Regions from separate parts of the Marinococcus halophilus genome, predicted to be linked through region 1. Evidence: predicted binding sites of a transcription regulator. Region 1 holds the regulator's gene; the other holds the start of a gene.

Region 1 (8,036 bases):
CAAAAAAGATAGGATATAATGAAGGAAAGGATGTGACTTAGATGGAGCAGTGGTTGGAATATGAATCAGTCATTATACTAATTCGTTTAATTCTTGCTGCTTTTTTGGCGGGAGTGATAGGAATTGAGCGGGAATCGAAAGGCCATCCAGCTGGTTTTCGAACCCATCTGCTGGTTGGGACCGGTTCCTGTTTGGTGATGCTGCTTGCTTTATTTGGCTTTCAGGACTATTTAAACCAAAACGGGGATCTGGTTGCTTATGATCCTTCGCGTTTGGCTTCTTATGTAATAAGTGGGATTGGCTTCCTCGGTGCTGGTACCATTATAGTTCAGGGAGCTTCTATACGGGGGCTGACTACTGCTGCTTCCATCTGGACAGTCGCTGCTATCGGCCTAACCATAGGGGCAGGAATGTTTTTTGCTGGTATTGCTGCGACGGTCATTGTATTGACAAGTCTTATCTTTCTAAATCACGTAGACAAATGGTTTAAAAACGTTTCTGATACGGACGTATTGTTTATAGCTATGGACAAAAAAGCAAACGAGCTCGGCGAGGCGATTCAGCGTCTCGAAAGCATGGAGGTTCAAGTTCAAAAAATAAAAGGGAAAGAATTCGACGAAGACGAAGCTCTTCTTCATTATTATATTAAACTTCATCTACCAGAGGGTATAGCTGAAACAGAACTGTATCAATCTTTATATAAAGTAGAGAGCATAAAAGAAATAGAATTGAATCCGTCCTATGATTAGCATATCTCAGGGCGGATTTTTCTTTTTGCCCTTCTCTAGCTTGAAAACAATTGAATAATATTATATATTATAGTCAAAGATAGTCAAAATCAATTTTTTGATAATAGCAAGACGAACCGGGGCGGAGAGGAGGTCGCGGGAATGAAAAGCATGTCTGATGTTATTGAAAATTATTTAAAACAAATTTTAACACAGAGTGAACAGGATCTAATTGAAATTAAAAGAAGTGAACTTGCAAAGCGCTTTGAGTGTGTCCCCTCTCAGATTAATTATGTCATAAGCACTCGTTTTACTATTGAAAAAGGCTATGTAGTAGAGAGTAAACGTGGCGGTGGCGGGTATATACGAATTACAAGGGCTAAAATTTCAGATCACGCAGAGCTGCTTCGCCAAGTTTCAGATCTTGTGGGCCACGGTATTGATCAAAGAACGGCAGAGAGTGTTATTATGCGTTTATTTGAGGAAAAAGTGGTGAATAAGCGTGAAGCAAATTTAATGCTTGCGGCAGTTGATAGGTCTATACTGGCTTTGAAGTATCCAGAAGAAAGGGATATTGTTCGTGCGCGGATCATGCAAGCTATGATAGAAAGTCTGCGCTATGAATAAGGGGAGGGAAGAGATATGATCTGTCAGAATTGCGGTCAGCGTCCGGCCTCTTTGCATTACACGAAAATCGTTAATGGAGCTAAAACAGAGCTTCATTTATGCGAAGAGTGTGCAAAAGAACAAGGGGAATCTTCTGAAACGGAGCATTCTTTCATGTCAGCTGCCGGTGGCTATACAATCCAGGACTTGTTATCGGACTTATTAAACATGGATCAGCCTAGTACTACTGGAAACGCCGGGAAGAAACAGCCGAAAAAAGCAAACACAACCCGGCCGCTGACATGTGACAACTGCGGACTGACGTATAAACAGTTCACTCAATCCGGTCGATTGGGTTGTGCTCATTGTTATCACGCGTTTGAATCGAAACTGACACCTGTTTTTCGTCGGGTACACAGCGGCAATACCCATCATACCGGCAAGGTTCCAAAACACAGGCATGAGAAGCTGTATGCCCAAAGGGAGCTGGAGGAGAAAAGACGACAGATTAACATTTTTGTCCAAAATGAAGAGTTTGAAAAAGCTGCGGAATTAAGAGACGAAATCCGTGCCCTTGAAAAGCAGTTTCAAGGAAGGGAGGAAGACAGCTGATGGCATCCGAACAATTTTTTTCAGAAGCGATCAGTCCGTGGATGCAGGAAGGTCCAGGGCCGGAAGGCGATATTGCTCTCAGCACCCGGGTCCGGCTTGCCCGTAACATAGAGCAATATCCCTTCCCTGTTTTTGCTTCAGAAGAAGCAAGTGCAACACTTCTGCGCTATGCTTCTTCCACTCTATTGAATCAATCAAAAGAAGTAGGCTTCCTTGAAGCGTTGAATATGAATGAGCTTCGCCCGAATGAACGGCAGGTACTGGTGGAAAAGCATCTTGTCAGCCCCTATTTAATAAAAAACATGGCACATAGTGCTGTTCTTTTGAATAACGATGAATCAATCAGTATCATGGTTAATGAGGAAGATCATTTACGTCTTCAATGTCTGAGTAACGGCATGCAGCTTGAAGAATGTTACAATGAAGCTGACCGTCTCGATGATTGGGCGGAAGCCAACCTTACCTATGCGTTTGACGAAAGGCTCGGTTACTTAACAAGCTGCCCGACAAATGTAGGAACAGGTATGAGAGCTTCAGTAATGGTACACCTGCCTGCTTTAGTCTGGACCAACCAGCTTAGCCGTATTCTTCCGGCTATTCACCAGATTGGTCTTGTCGTAAGAGGCATTTACGGAGAAGGCAGTGAAGCACTTGGCAACCTTTTTCAAATTTCCAACCAGATGACATTAGGAAAATCTGAAAAAGATATCATTGAAGATCTGCGCGGTGTAGTAATGCAGGTGATTCAAAGAGAACGCCACGCACGCGAGTCTCTGCTCAGCTCTTCAAGAATAAAGCTCGAAGACCGGGTGTTCAGGTCTTACGGCATCCTTGCCTACAGCCGTACGATGACAACCAAAGAAGCTGCCAACCGTTTATCAGACGTTAGGCTTGGTATCGACCTGGATTTAATTAAAGGGATTTCGGGTAATATTTTAAATGAACTTATGTTACTGACTCAGCCTGGTTTTCTTGAGCAGTATGCAGGAGAATCACTGACTCAAGAAGAAGCAGATATAAGACGGGCAAGTGTGATCCGTGAAAGAATAAAACTTGAACTATAGATTTACCAATGCGTAGGAGGTGCATGCAACATGATGTTTGGCCGTTTTACAGAACGAGCGCAAAAAGTATTGGCGCTAGCTCAGGAAGAAGCTATCCGCCTTGGCCATAATAATATAGGAACAGAACACATTCTTCTTGGTTTAGTGCGTGAAGGTGAGGGCATTGCGGCGAAAGCCCTTCAAGCATTGAATTTGGATACAGACCAGATTCAGCAGGAAGTAGAAACCCTTATTGGTACTGGGCAACAGGGATCGAAAACGATTCATTACACTCCACGGGCGAAAAAAGTTATTGAGCTTTCCATGGATGAAGCGAGAAAACTTGGGCATTCCTATGTAGGAACAGAGCACATTCTGCTTGGCTTAATCCGTGAAGGAGAAGGGGTTGCAGCCCGGGTGCTGAATAATCTTGGCGTCAGCCTGAATAAAGCCCGGCAGCAGGTGCTTCAGCTTCTCGGAAGCAATGAAGGTGCTTCGAGTTCTGGAAGCCAGCAGGCTCCTGGAGCAGGGGGAAGCGCCAATACGCCTACCCTGGACAGCTTAGCAAGAGACCTGACGGCAGTAGCTAAAGAAGAAGGCCTCGATCCGGTCATAGGAAGAAGCCAGGAAATTGAACGTGTTATTCAGGTATTAAGCCGCCGGACAAAAAACAACCCGGTTCTTATCGGGGAGCCTGGTGTAGGTAAAACAGCTATCGCTGAAGGCCTGGCATTGTCGATCGTCTCTAATGAAGTTCCAGAAACGCTTCGGAATAAACGGGTCATGACTCTCGATATGGGCACAGTCGTTGCCGGCACGAAATATCGCGGGGAATTTGAAGACCGCTTGAAAAAAGTAATGGAAGAAATCCGCCAGTCTGGAAATGTGCTGCTGTTCATTGACGAACTGCATACCTTAATTGGCGCCGGCGGTGCAGAGGGTGCGATTGACGCATCGAACATTCTGAAGCCGTCCCTTGCGCGTGGAGAGCTGCAGTGCATTGGTGCAACTACACTGGATGAATACCGCAAATATATTGAAAAAGATGCTGCTCTTGAGCGTCGTTTTCAGCCAATTCAAGTAGATGAACCGACCCTCGAGGAATCTATTCAAATTCTCGCGGGGCTGAGAGACCGTTATGAAGCCCACCACCGGGTAACTATCGGGGACGAAGCCATCGAACAGGCAGTTAAATTATCTGACCGGTACATTTCAGACCGTTTCCTGCCGGATAAAGCAATCGATCTAATCGATGAAGCGGGTTCACGGGTGCGTCTGCGTTCCTATACAGCACCACCCAACCTAAAAGAACTTGAACAAAACCTCGAGGAAACACGCAAGGAAAAAGATGCGGCTGTTCAAAGCCAGGAATTTGAAAAAGCGGCTTCCCTTCGTGATTCCGAGCAGCGGCTGCGCGCAGAAGTCGAAGAAATGAAAAATGAATGGAAAGAAAAGCAGGGACAGGAGAACTCTGCGATTACGACAGAGGATATTGCTCAGGTTGTTTCGAGCTGGACAGGCGTACCGGTATCCAAGCTTGCGGAAGAAGAGACGGACCGCCTGCTTCATATGGAAGACATTCTGCATAACCGGGTTGTCGGTCAGGATGAAGCAGTCAATGCTATTTCCAAAGCCGTGCGCCGTGCCCGTGCAGGCTTGAAAGACCCGAAACGGCCGATTGGCTCCTTTATCTTTCTCGGACCTACGGGTGTAGGTAAAACAGAGCTGGCACGTGCTGTAGCGGAAACACTATTTGGAGACGAAGAATCAATTATCCGCATTGATATGTCCGAATATATGGAACGCCACGCAACGAGCCGCCTGGTCGGTTCCCCTCCAGGCTATGTCGGCTATGAAGAAGGCGGCCAGCTGACAGAAAAAGTGCGTCGTAATCCGTACTCCGTTATTTTGCTCGACGAGATTGAAAAGGCGCACCCGGAAGTATTTAACATCCTGCTTCAAGTACTTGAAGATGGGTTTCTCACCGACTCCAAAGGACGCCGGGTCGATTTTAGAAATACAGCATTGATCCTGACATCGAACGTCGGGGCAAGCACTCTCCGCCAAAATAAAAGCGTCGGCTTTGCCGCTCAGTCAACCGAGCAGAAATTCGACGATATGCGTGACAAAATCATGGGCGAGCTGAAAAACACATTCCGTCCTGAATTTATTAACCGCCTGGACGAAATCATTGTCTTCCACAGTTTGGAAAAAGAGCATATCAAAAAGATTGTGCGCTTAATGACCGAACAGCTTAAAAAACGTGTGGAAGAACACGGCATCAGCGTTGAAATTACCGAAGCAGCGCTCGATAAAATTGCTGATGAAGGTTTTGATCCTGAATACGGGGCCCGGCCGCTCAGACGTGCTCTGCAGCGTCACGTGGAAGATCGTTTATCCGATGAGCTCCTCAAAGGCACGCTTCAAGAAGGCAGTACCGCTGTCATTGATGTGAAAGACGATGAGTTCATTGTTGAAACGAAATCAGGCACGGCAAAAGCGCAATAAGGTTATAATCGAAACAGCTGCCTTGTGGCATATTGATGTCAGGGGGCAGCTGTTTTTCTTTTTATGAATACAAATTAGAGTGAAATCGAAACGAAAACGGGTGCTTCCCGTAGTAAAAGAGGAGGATCGTATGGCAAAAACGAAAACAAAATTTGTCTGCCAGGAATGTGGGTATGAAACGCAAAAGTGGATGGGGCGCTGTCCGGCCTGCAACAACTGGAATACGATGGTAGAGGAAAAAGAAGCTCCGGCATCAAAATCAAGCCGCCGCCCGGCGGCAAATGTGTTCAGTGAAGCCGACAAGCCGACACCAATTACCCGGGTAACCGGGGAAAAAGAAAACCGCATTTCAACGTCTGTAGAAGAATTAAACAGAGTATTAGGGGGAGGCATCGTGCCGGGATCGCTAGTACTGGTTGGGGGCGACCCTGGGATCGGAAAGTCGACGCTGCTTCTTCAGGTATCTGCCCTGCTTGCTTCCCAGAAGTATCGTGTGCTTTATGTTTCCGGAGAGGAATCGGTAAAGCAGACAAAAATGAGAGCGGAACGGCTCGGAGTGGAAGCAGATACGCTGTTTGTCTTTACAGAAACAAACATGGAACGGATCGAAGCGGCGATGGAAGAAGTGAAGCCTGACCTTGTAATTATTGATTCGATTCAGACAGTGCACTCGGATGAAATCCAGTCGGCCCCTGGGAGCGTAGCCCAAGTACGTGAATCGACGTCGACATTTATGCATATCGCAAAAAATCAGGGCATTGCTGTATTCGTTGTCGGCCATATGACCAAGCAGGGGTCCATTGCCGGACCGAAAATGCTCGAGCATATGGTAGATTCCGTGCTTTACTTTGAAGGCGAACAGCATAATACGTATCGGATCTTGCGGGCTGTAAAAAACAGGTTCGGCTCGACGAATGAGATCGGTATATTCGAAATGAAGGAAACAGGACTGAAGGAAGTAACAAACCCCTCTGAAATCTTTCTCGAAGAACGAACCGAGGGTACGTCAGGCTCAGCAGTAGTAGCCTCTTTGGAAGGTACCCGGCCGGTGCTTGTGGAACTGCAGGCGCTAATTGCTCCTACGAGCTACGCATACCCGCGCCGGACAGCTACGGGCATCGACCAGAACCGGATTGCACTTCTGATGGCGGTGCTCGAAAAACGCCTCGGTATGCTTCTTCAAAACCAAGATGCTTATATTAATGTTGCCGGGGGAGTGAAGCTCGACGAGCCGGCGGTTGACCTTGGTATTGCGATATGCGTTGCCTCAAGCTTTCGGAATCAATCAACGAATCCGGGAGATATTGTAATGGGGGAAGTCGGGCTGACCGGGGAGATCCGGCGCATTTCCCGGGTGGAGGAACGCGTGAAAGAAGCAGCAAAGCTCGGATTTTCGCGAGCGATTATTCCATCAAAAAATATTGGCGGGTGGACATTTCCGGAAGGCATTCAGGTAATAGGCGTAAAGACGCTTGAAGAAGCACTGGACGCTGCGCTTGATCCGGCCCCGCTCGGATAGATAGGAAGATGAAGGTCCTGTTCGTTTTCCAGGATCTTCTCTATCCTTTTTCCTAATAATTAAGAAAATTCAACAATCTTATGAATATATTGTATCAAATTGTCCAAAGTTGTGATAAATATGGCGTTAGTGGTTTGTACGGAGAGAAAAATGTTTATAATATCCTTAAGGAGGTGCATGGAAAGTGTTGGAAAAGATTGTACAGTTATTTTTTGTTCTTGCCGGTATTACGTTAGGTTTCCTTTATATTCCTGAACTTATCTCATTATTTCCTTTTTATACTTTTCCTGACTGGGTGTATAATGCCTATATCGGTGCAATTGCAGGGGCTATTGTTGTTGGATTTGTGTTTTGGGCTATTAGTTTGTGGGTGGCAAGACCAATTGTCAACGGCATGCGCTTTTTAGAAGAAAAAGTCGTGAAGGCACCTGTTACAGACGTGTTATTCGGGACGCTAGGCCTGATTTTCGGCCTGGTGGTTGCCTTTCTCATTTCTCTTCCGCTTAATTCAATCCGTATTCCAGTAATTGATTCCGTTCTGCCCTTGTTTTTATCCTTTTTCTGTGGCTACTTCGGCTTTCAGATTGGTTTTAAAAAGCGTGATGAACTGCTGGGCCTTTTTTCGACCTCAAAAAACGCTGCTGCGAAGGAAGAAGCAGCGCTGGACGCTGCAGCAACCTCGGAAGAAAATCAGGCGTGGGAGAAACTGCTTGATACGAGCGTAATTATTGACGGGCGCATTGCGGATATTTGTCAGTCAGGGTTTATTGAAGGAAAACTGGTAATTCCGGAATTTGTGCTTGAAGAGCTTCAGCATATTGCGGATTCTTCGGATGTGTTAAAGCGCAACCGGGGCCGGCGGGGTCTTGATATTTTAAATCGCATTCAAAAGGAGCTTCCTATTGAAGTAGAGATTACGGACACCGATTTTGAAGATATTCATGAAGTGGACAGCAAGCTGGTAAAACTCGCGAAAGTGCGGAATGGCATTGTCGTTACCAATGATTTTAATTTAAACAA
Region 2 (8,036 bases), on a different contig from region 1:
GCCGTCTTCCATGATCTGCAGGAACATATGCTGCACATCAGGGTGCGCTTTTTCAATCTCGTCCAAAAGAATAATGCTGTACGGTTTCCGGCGTACTTTTTCTGTAAGCTGTCCGGCTTCATCGTGTCCGACATATCCTGGCGGCGAACCGATAAGCTTGGATACCGAGTGTTTTTCCATATACTCACTCATGTCGAGGCGGATCATCGCTTCAGGGTCGCCAAACATTTCAGAAGCGAGCGTTTTGGAAAGCTCAGTTTTACCGACACCGGTTGGTCCGACAAATAGGAAGGAACCAATTGGACGGCTGCCGCGGCGCAGGCCGGCACGATTTCTGCGAATGGAACGGGCAACTTTGCTTACAGCTTCTTCCTGGCCGATGACATTCGCATTTAGACGTTCAGGCAGATCGCGCATTTTCTTTTGTTCATCGCGCTGGAGGCGGCGAACAGGGATGCCGGTTTTATTTTCCACGATCATCTGGATCGTTTCTACATTCACTGTTGGTGTTTCTTTTTGAATCTTGCCGTTTTGTTCAGCTTCTTTTACCTGCTCCTGCAGCTTGGCTTCTTCATCCCGAAGCTTAGCTGCACGTTCGTAATCCTCCTGCTGGGTGGCACGTTCTTTTTCTGCGGCAATCTGCTCGATGCGGCTTTGCAGGGACTCGCTGTCGTCATCGCTGTGGGCGAGGTTTATCTTGGAGCCTGCTTCATCCATTAAGTCGATCGCTTTGTCCGGCAGGAACCGGTCCTGTACATAGCGATTGGACAAATTGACGCAGGCTTCTAGTGCTTCATCGGTAAAAGCAACGTGATGGAATTTTTCATAGTTTGCCTGCAGGCCTTTTAGGATCGCTACGCTGTCTTCGAGGTTTGGTTCGTTAACCATGACCGGCTGAAAGCGGCGTTCAAGCGCTGCATCTTTTTCAATTTTGCGGTATTCAGCAAGTGTAGTTGCACCAATTAATTGAATTTCCCCGCGGGCAAGCGCTGGTTTCATAATGTTGCCTGCGTCAGAAGAGCCTTCTGCTGAACCTGCGCCAACGATTTGGTGGACTTCATCGATAAAGACGATGACATCCTGGCGTTCCTGCAATTCCTTCAGCAGCTGCTTCATGCGTTCTTCAAACTGGCCGCGTACCCCAGTATTTGCTACGAGGGAGGTTACGTCCAACAGATAAATGCTTTTATTTTTCAGCTTGTTTGGCACATCACCTTCCGAAATACGGAGGGCAAGACCTTCAGCAATCGCTGTCTTACCGACACCCGGTTCGCCGATAAGAACCGGATTGTTTTTATTGCGGCGGTTTAATGTTTCAATGACACGTTCAACTTCTTTATCGCGGCCGATGACTGGGTCAATGAGGCCGGCACGTGCAACGTCGGACAGATTTTTACCTAAATCGTCAAGAAGACCGCCGCCCTGGCCGCCGCCGGACTGAGCCTGCTGTTCCTGCCCCTGTCCTGCGTTTTGCTCTGAGCCGCCCATCATATTATTAAAGAATTGGTCAAATGGGGACTGGGAGCCGCCGAAGCCGCCCTGACCGGATGGCTGATTCATGCTTTGACGGATTTCTCTATAGCACCGTTCGCACAGGTGCATCTTTTGATGGCTTCCATTAACATTCATGTTCAGTTCAATGCGTGCTGGACGCTGTTCACAATGTTCACATCTCATCATAACTGAACCGAACCTCCTTATTTTTAAAGTAGTATTATTGACGTGTGCATCGTTCGTATTCATCTTCGTAAGGTCAGAATTACTTCGTTGACTTTGACTATCTTTGACCTTGTAACAGTATTATATACCCGCTTCCTGTATAATGCAAGAGATAAATTTGATTTTCTCTGACCAATTGATTTACACCTACATAATAGGAAATGGAGAAGAGAGTTTCAAGAAATATGCTCGAATAATATCTGTGGAAAACGGTAGAGAATGTATTAACGTTTTTGCGAAAGTCTAAACGTTTCTGACCAATAAAGAGTGATGAACTGGAAGAAAAGCACAGACGGTGAAAGGTTTAGCGGAAAAAAGGGAAAGGAAAAAAGAAACGAAGTTATACAGAAGAGGAGGAAAAAGATGAGAAACAGCGGGCAGCGTCCAGCGACTAAAATATATAGGTTGTCAGAGCCCCGCCACTTGTTTGGAGGAAGTCGTCCAGTGCCAAGAAAAACATTTCCGGAGCCGCACGTGCCTGTGGTAGCGGCAGCGCGAAGAGTTGAAAACTGGAATCCGGTGGAAGCAGTGGTAGTGGCCGGAGAGCTAAAGGTAAAGCTGTTCCGGTGGACACTGCTCCGCGTGGATATTCCTTCACTGACAGTAGACCTGCGCCGGCGAAAAAAAAGGTAGCTGCCAGAGGGCAGAAATTAAGAAGCACGGGCCTTCCCGCTTTTTGTTAACGGAAGGCAGAGCTGGTAGCTGATGAAGCCGACAACGCCTAAGAGAACGAATAGTGTCGACATTCCCGCTGGAGGAATGACGGCACTTGCCGTAAGCATAAAACTGCTGAGAGGGAGGGCGGCATTATACATCATTGACTCCATTGCCATGTAAGAACCACGGGAATCATATGGAAATTTTATCAATATGCTTCTGAAAACCGCTGAAAATACGGGCAGCAGGTTCTATTCATAAATGGCCCGGAAGTGGACCTTTTCTTTTCAGTAGAGACGTGAGAAGATCACGGTAGACCACATTTTGTATGCGCTGACATTTAAAGCAGGAGGGGTGATCGTCATGAATTGGGAACCGGAAGAAATAAAGAAAAAAGATGAAGAAAGTGTTTGGCATGCCATGAGGCCTTACAATCCAGAGGGAGGCATGGTGGCAGAGAAAGCAGAAGGTTCTTGGGTGACTGATATAGATGGAAAGTCATACCTTGATGGCATGGCGGGTCTCTGGTGTGTAAATGCCGGATATGGACGAAAAGAAATTGCCGACGCTGCCTACGAGCAAATGCTGAAGCTTCCATTCTATCCTTTAACGCAAAGCCATACTCCTGCCGTACAGCTTTCGGCAAAGCTTGATGAGTGGCTCGGGGACGGCTATATGTACTTTTTTTCCAATAGCGGATCGGAAGCAAATGAAACTGCCCTGAAACTGGTGCGTCAATATTTTCAACAAATTGGGGAAGGCAGCCGGTATAAAACCATTTCCCGCTACCGGACCTATCATGGAAGCACGCTTGCAACGATGGCGGCTGGAGGACAGACGCAGCGGAAATACCGGTATGAACCGCTGCCGCCGGGCTTTGTACACGTTACTCCTCCAGATCCGTACCGGAAGCCGGAAGGTCAATCCTACGAGGAGTACAGCCTGGCGTGCGCTGATGAAATTGAACAGGCGATTTTATGGGAAGCTGAAGAATCCATAGCGGCAGTAATAATGGAGCCCATTATTACCGGCGGCGGAGTGTTGGTTCCTCACACTTCCTATATGAAACGGGTCCGGGACATTTGTGACCGCTACGGTGTTCTTTTAATCAGCGATGAAGTTATTTGTGGATTTGGACGGACTGGGAAGCGTTTTGGATTTATGCACGCAGACGTAAAGCCGGATATTGTGACAATGGCGAAGGGAATCACAAGCGGATATATGCCTTTATCTGTTACCGCAGTGCGAAAGGATATGTACCAGGCGTTTACCGGCAGTGAAGCCTATGACCATTTCCGCCATGTAAATACTTTTGGGGGTCACCCTGCAGCCTGCGCAGCCGCTGTGAAAAACCTGGAAATCATGGAGCGGGAAAAATTAGTGGAACGATCGGAGAAAAAGGGCAGAGAGCTGCTGGAGGCGCTGGCAGATTTGGAAGAGCTTCCTTACGTTGGCCAGGTCCGGGGCCAGGGGCTGTTAGCCGGTATTGAATTTGTCGAGGACAAAACGACAAAAAAGACAGTACCAGAAAAGCTCGTGAAGCAAATTCTTGCAAGCTGCAAAAAAGATGGGGTCATTGTTGGCAAAACGTCTGATATTGCCAGGCACCATAACAATGTTTTAACTCTTTCCCCGCCTTTGAACATTGAAGATAAAGATCTTCAACTGCTCATTACCACCTTGAAAAAGCGTATAAAAGAAGCGGTACAGCCCGGATAGAATACAGTTGTGCCCCTGCCATGAGGCAGGGGCAATTTTAAGGAAAAATTTACATAGCCAGAGGTTTTATGAAATCGCTTTCTGATATAATTAATAAAAGAACCCCTTGAATGAAACAGAATATCTTCAGGATTAGGCCGCAAGTCGGGAGGTAGTTTTGATGGAACAATCATATTCGGCGGCTGTTTATGATGCCATTACGTATATGCACGCTCATCTTCACGAACCGTTGGACCTGACCGGACTGGCCGCCCAGGCCGCTTACAGTCCGTATCATTTTTCACGCCTGTTCAAGAAAAGTGTTGGAGTGCCTCCGTTGTACTATCTTTCCGGACTACGACTTCAAAGGGCCAAAGAACTGCTGATTGAAACCACTTTCCCTGTGCGTGATATCGGGATGGAGATCGGCCAGCAAAGCGTAGGGACGTTTACTACGAGCTTTGCTGCAAGGGTGGGGGTGACGCCGGGCGCCTTTCGTGCTTCCATGGCCTCTGCAGAAAATTCTTTTTCCTCGTTAAAAACGACACGGCACTGGGCAGAGCCGGCTCTCCCTACAGTGGAAACGAGTATTCAAGGCCGTATTTACAGTGAAATCCCTTTTGAAGGATTTGTATTAATCGGCCTTTTTCCCCGTCCGATGCCGGAAGGTGTACCGCTTTATGGTACGCTTTGCGATACTGCAGATGAATATCACATTCCGTGTGTAAAGCCAGGATTGTATTATGTAATGGCTACGTCAATTGCCTGGAAAATGAAGGTGAATGACATTTTAATCCCTCACCATACGTTCCGCACCCGCTCAAGAGAAGCGCTTCATGTAGAAGCCGGACGGCCGCTGGAAAAAAAGGATATATATTTATATCCGCCGCGCTTCGATGATCCTCCTATTCTCGTTTCGTTATCCCTGTTAATGAATAATTTTCTGAGGCGTCAGGCCGAAACCGCAATCGGTAAGAAATAAAGCAGCGGCGGCCGTGCTATAGTAAAGATAATTATTCATATGAGGGGAGAGGAGCGCCAATGATTATCGGAATGAACCCGTACCTTACATTTGACGGGAAGGCCAGGGAGGCAGCCGCATTCTATGAAAAGGCTTTAGGGGCAGAGGTGATCGAACGTCAGACCTATGGGGAAGTCGAAGGGATGGAATTACCGCCGGGAACCGAATCACTAATCATGCATGCTTATTTAAAAATTAAAGACATGGAGATAATGCTCTCCGATACGTTACCCGGGGCTCCGGACCAGCAACAGCTTTCAGGAAGCCTGGTGTCTATTGCACTCAGCGTAAATGATGCTTCCTCGGCTGCCAAAACGTTTCATGCTCTTAAACCGGGCGGAGAAATAATCATGCCTCTGGCAGAAACATTCTTCAGTTCCTCTTACGGCCAGCTGAAAGACCAGTTCGGTGTTTTTGGCACATAGTCGTTTAAGGAAAAATCAAGTCAAGAAAGAGAGGTTTAAGAATAATGGCTCTGCAGACAAAGCAAATATTTGTAAACATTCCAGTTAAAAATCTCGAAGCTTCCATGGAGTTTTTTCAAAATGTCGGCTTTTCATTTGAGCAGCGCTTCACGGATGAAAATGCAGCGTGCATGGTACTGGGGAACGGTATGTATGTGATGCTGCTTCACGAAGCATTTTTTCAAACGTTTACTAATAAAAGTGTAGTTGATACCAATACCGGGGCGGAAGCAATCCTGGCCATTTCTGCAGACAGCAAAGAACAGGTGAACGAGATTGTTCAAAAAGCTCTGGATGCAGGAGGCCTTCCGTCCAACGAGCCAATGGACGGCGGGTTTATGTATGGATGGAGTTTTCAGGACATCGATGGCCATCTCTGGGAAGTTATGTATACGGATGAGGACGCTGTGTAGTATAAAGTCATCAGAAAGCAAAAAAGCTTCCGGGAGAAAGGGGTAACGTTTAGTGGAAATCATGCCTTTTAAGGAATGGAAGGATACAAAACTGACACTGCAGCTTCTGTCTCAGATTCTTGGTAAAATACGGCTCGAAACAGCCCCGCAGGAGCCTCAGTGGGCGCACGTGATGCTTGAGATTACTCCGAATGGCTTCTCTACAGGGATGCTGATCCAGGACGGGAAAGCTTTTGAACTCGAAATAGATACACGGAACAGCCGTCTTCTGGCGGTAGTGGAAGATACTGTGGAAGCCACAAAGCTTGAAGATGGAACGCCTATTCAGACGTACTACGAATGGATTTTCAGCTGTCTTCATCAGGCAGGCATCCACGTGCGCATCTATCCCAAGCCACAGGAGATGCCGGTAACGGTATGGCTTTCTGAAGACCAGGTGCATAAACGGTACGATGCTGAAAAGGCCATGAAGGGACTTAAAATGATGCAGGCGGCGTATCAGGAAGAATTAGCTTTTATCGGACCACTGCGAGGCCGTAAAATTAAACCGGGGTTATTCTGGGGCACCTTTGACGTCTCGACGCTCATCGTGGAAAATATTCCAGAGCCGTTTCCCGAAGAAAAAACAATTGAAAAGGCAGCTTTTGACGAACAGTTTATCGAGCTTGGATTTTGGCCCGGTGATGATAATACAGACCATCCTTCCTTTTTTGTCCTGCCATACCCTTTTCAGGAAAAGGATTTAAACAGCCCGGCAATCGAGCCTAAAGAAGCCTATTACGATCCACAGGCGAGCGAATACTTTCTTCCTCTTACAGACAGCTTTGCTGGCTCGACTGTGCAGCAGTTTTTCCGCACTACGTTTGCTTTTCTGCACGCCGAGCTTGGCTGGAAGGACCCTGAATATTTTTACCGGCCCCTCCTGATGAAAAAACCTCCTACCATTTAGTAGAAAAACCCCGCGCAGCACTGGCTGCACGGGGTTAATATTTATATGACCAGAATGCGCCCATCTTCATATACATGGTACGTCCGAAGCAGGCCATCTTCTCCCTGTTCAATAAGCGAAGGATCCAACGCCTCTACCTGATAGTAAGTCTGGCCTTCTTCATTGCTGGAAGGATACTGGTCAACTTTTAATTCTGCTTCTGTGCCTTTCTGATCATGCACCGTCTGAACCGCTTCATAAGGGGTGAATTCCTGTTTCTGCTCTTGCTGGACAGTTGTTGGAGTTTCAGAAGCGTGCGCCGGAACAGCCGATCCTGTCACAAATAGAGCTGCGAGACCAACGACAGTAAAGAATTTTTTCATATATAGTCTCCTTTCAAAGAAAGATATGCCTCTATTTTCCCTTCGTAAAAGGAAACGTAACCAGCAGCGGCAGATTCAATTCGAAAGTTGGAGCACCTTAGCCGAATAGTCACGAACCAGTAGTTTAATGACAGTTATTTTTTATTGCTGCGGTCCCTGGTTCTTAGAGAGGTTAGGGCGAAACAGCCTGCTCAATATATTTTTCGTAGACGGCAGCGTCCTGGTCACTAAAGAGCACAAACCGGATATGCTGGACAGAAGCAGCATGAGAAAGTCTGTCTAAAAAGGGAGGCATAAAGTCTTCAAGAGCTTCCTCAAGGGGATAGCCAAAGGCCCCAGTGGAGAGGGCTGGGAATCCAATGCTTGCAATCTCTTTATCTTCGGCCAGCTGCATGGTGTTAAGGTAGCAGGCACGAAGGAGTTCGTCCGAAGGCTTATCGACGCCGTAGACGGGCCCGAGGCAGTGAATAACATAATCGTTTGGCATTTGAAATCCTTCCGTAATTACTGCTTCTCCGGGAGAAATAGGAGCCAGCGGTTTGCAGGCTTCTTCGAGCTCGGGACCTGCCGCCCGGTGAATGGCACCGGCGACGCCTCCGCCGGTTAAAAGCTGGGCATTGGCGGCATTGACTACAGAGTCGAGGTCGTCCTGCTTTGTAATATCGCCTTTAACAGATTCGATGGTGATACCCTGATATTCGGTCTGCATAAAATTGTCGCCTCCTAATACGTAGTTTGCAGAGCTCTTTTCTC

Evidence for each region. Region 1 encodes CtsR, which represses protease genes until heat stress. Its sites were predicted from a motif close to ATGGTCAATAAAGGTCAAACA; they were not measured.
Region 2: a site for CtsR is predicted at 1,835-1,855, ahead of B5066_RS03200 (ATP-dependent Clp protease ATP-binding subunit). Genes of this name have one in related genera too.

The regions. Positions count from the first base shown of each region.
Region 1 is NZ_FVZD01000006.1:3,218-11,253, forward strand. Features, by position in the region: gene B5066_RS06065 (MgtC/SapB family protein) at 42-749, shown strand; gene B5066_RS06070 (CtsR family transcriptional regulator) at 891-1,355, shown strand; gene mcsA (protein-arginine kinase activator protein McsA) at 1,371-1,946, shown strand; gene mcsB (protein-arginine kinase McsB) at 1,946-3,010, shown strand; gene clpC (ATP-dependent protease ATP-binding subunit ClpC) at 3,041-5,497, shown strand; gene radA (DNA repair protein RadA) at 5,628-7,016, shown strand; gene B5066_RS06095 (PIN/TRAM domain-containing protein) at 7,201-8,036, shown strand, end outside.
Region 2 is NZ_FVZD01000005.1:157,015-165,050, forward strand. Features, by position in the region: gene B5066_RS03200 (ATP-dependent Clp protease ATP-binding subunit) at 1-1,677, opposite strand, end outside; gene B5066_RS03205 (hypothetical protein) at 2,083-2,352, shown strand; gene B5066_RS16555 (hypothetical protein) at 2,370-2,552, opposite strand; gene B5066_RS03210 (aspartate aminotransferase family protein) at 2,740-4,095, shown strand; gene B5066_RS03215 (helix-turn-helix domain-containing protein) at 4,256-5,056, shown strand; gene B5066_RS03220 (VOC family protein) at 5,116-5,520, shown strand; gene B5066_RS03225 (VOC family protein) at 5,565-5,972, shown strand; gene B5066_RS03230 (DUF5996 family protein) at 6,034-6,921, shown strand; gene B5066_RS03235 (hypothetical protein) at 6,963-7,283, opposite strand; gene B5066_RS03240 (macro domain-containing protein) at 7,456-7,992, opposite strand.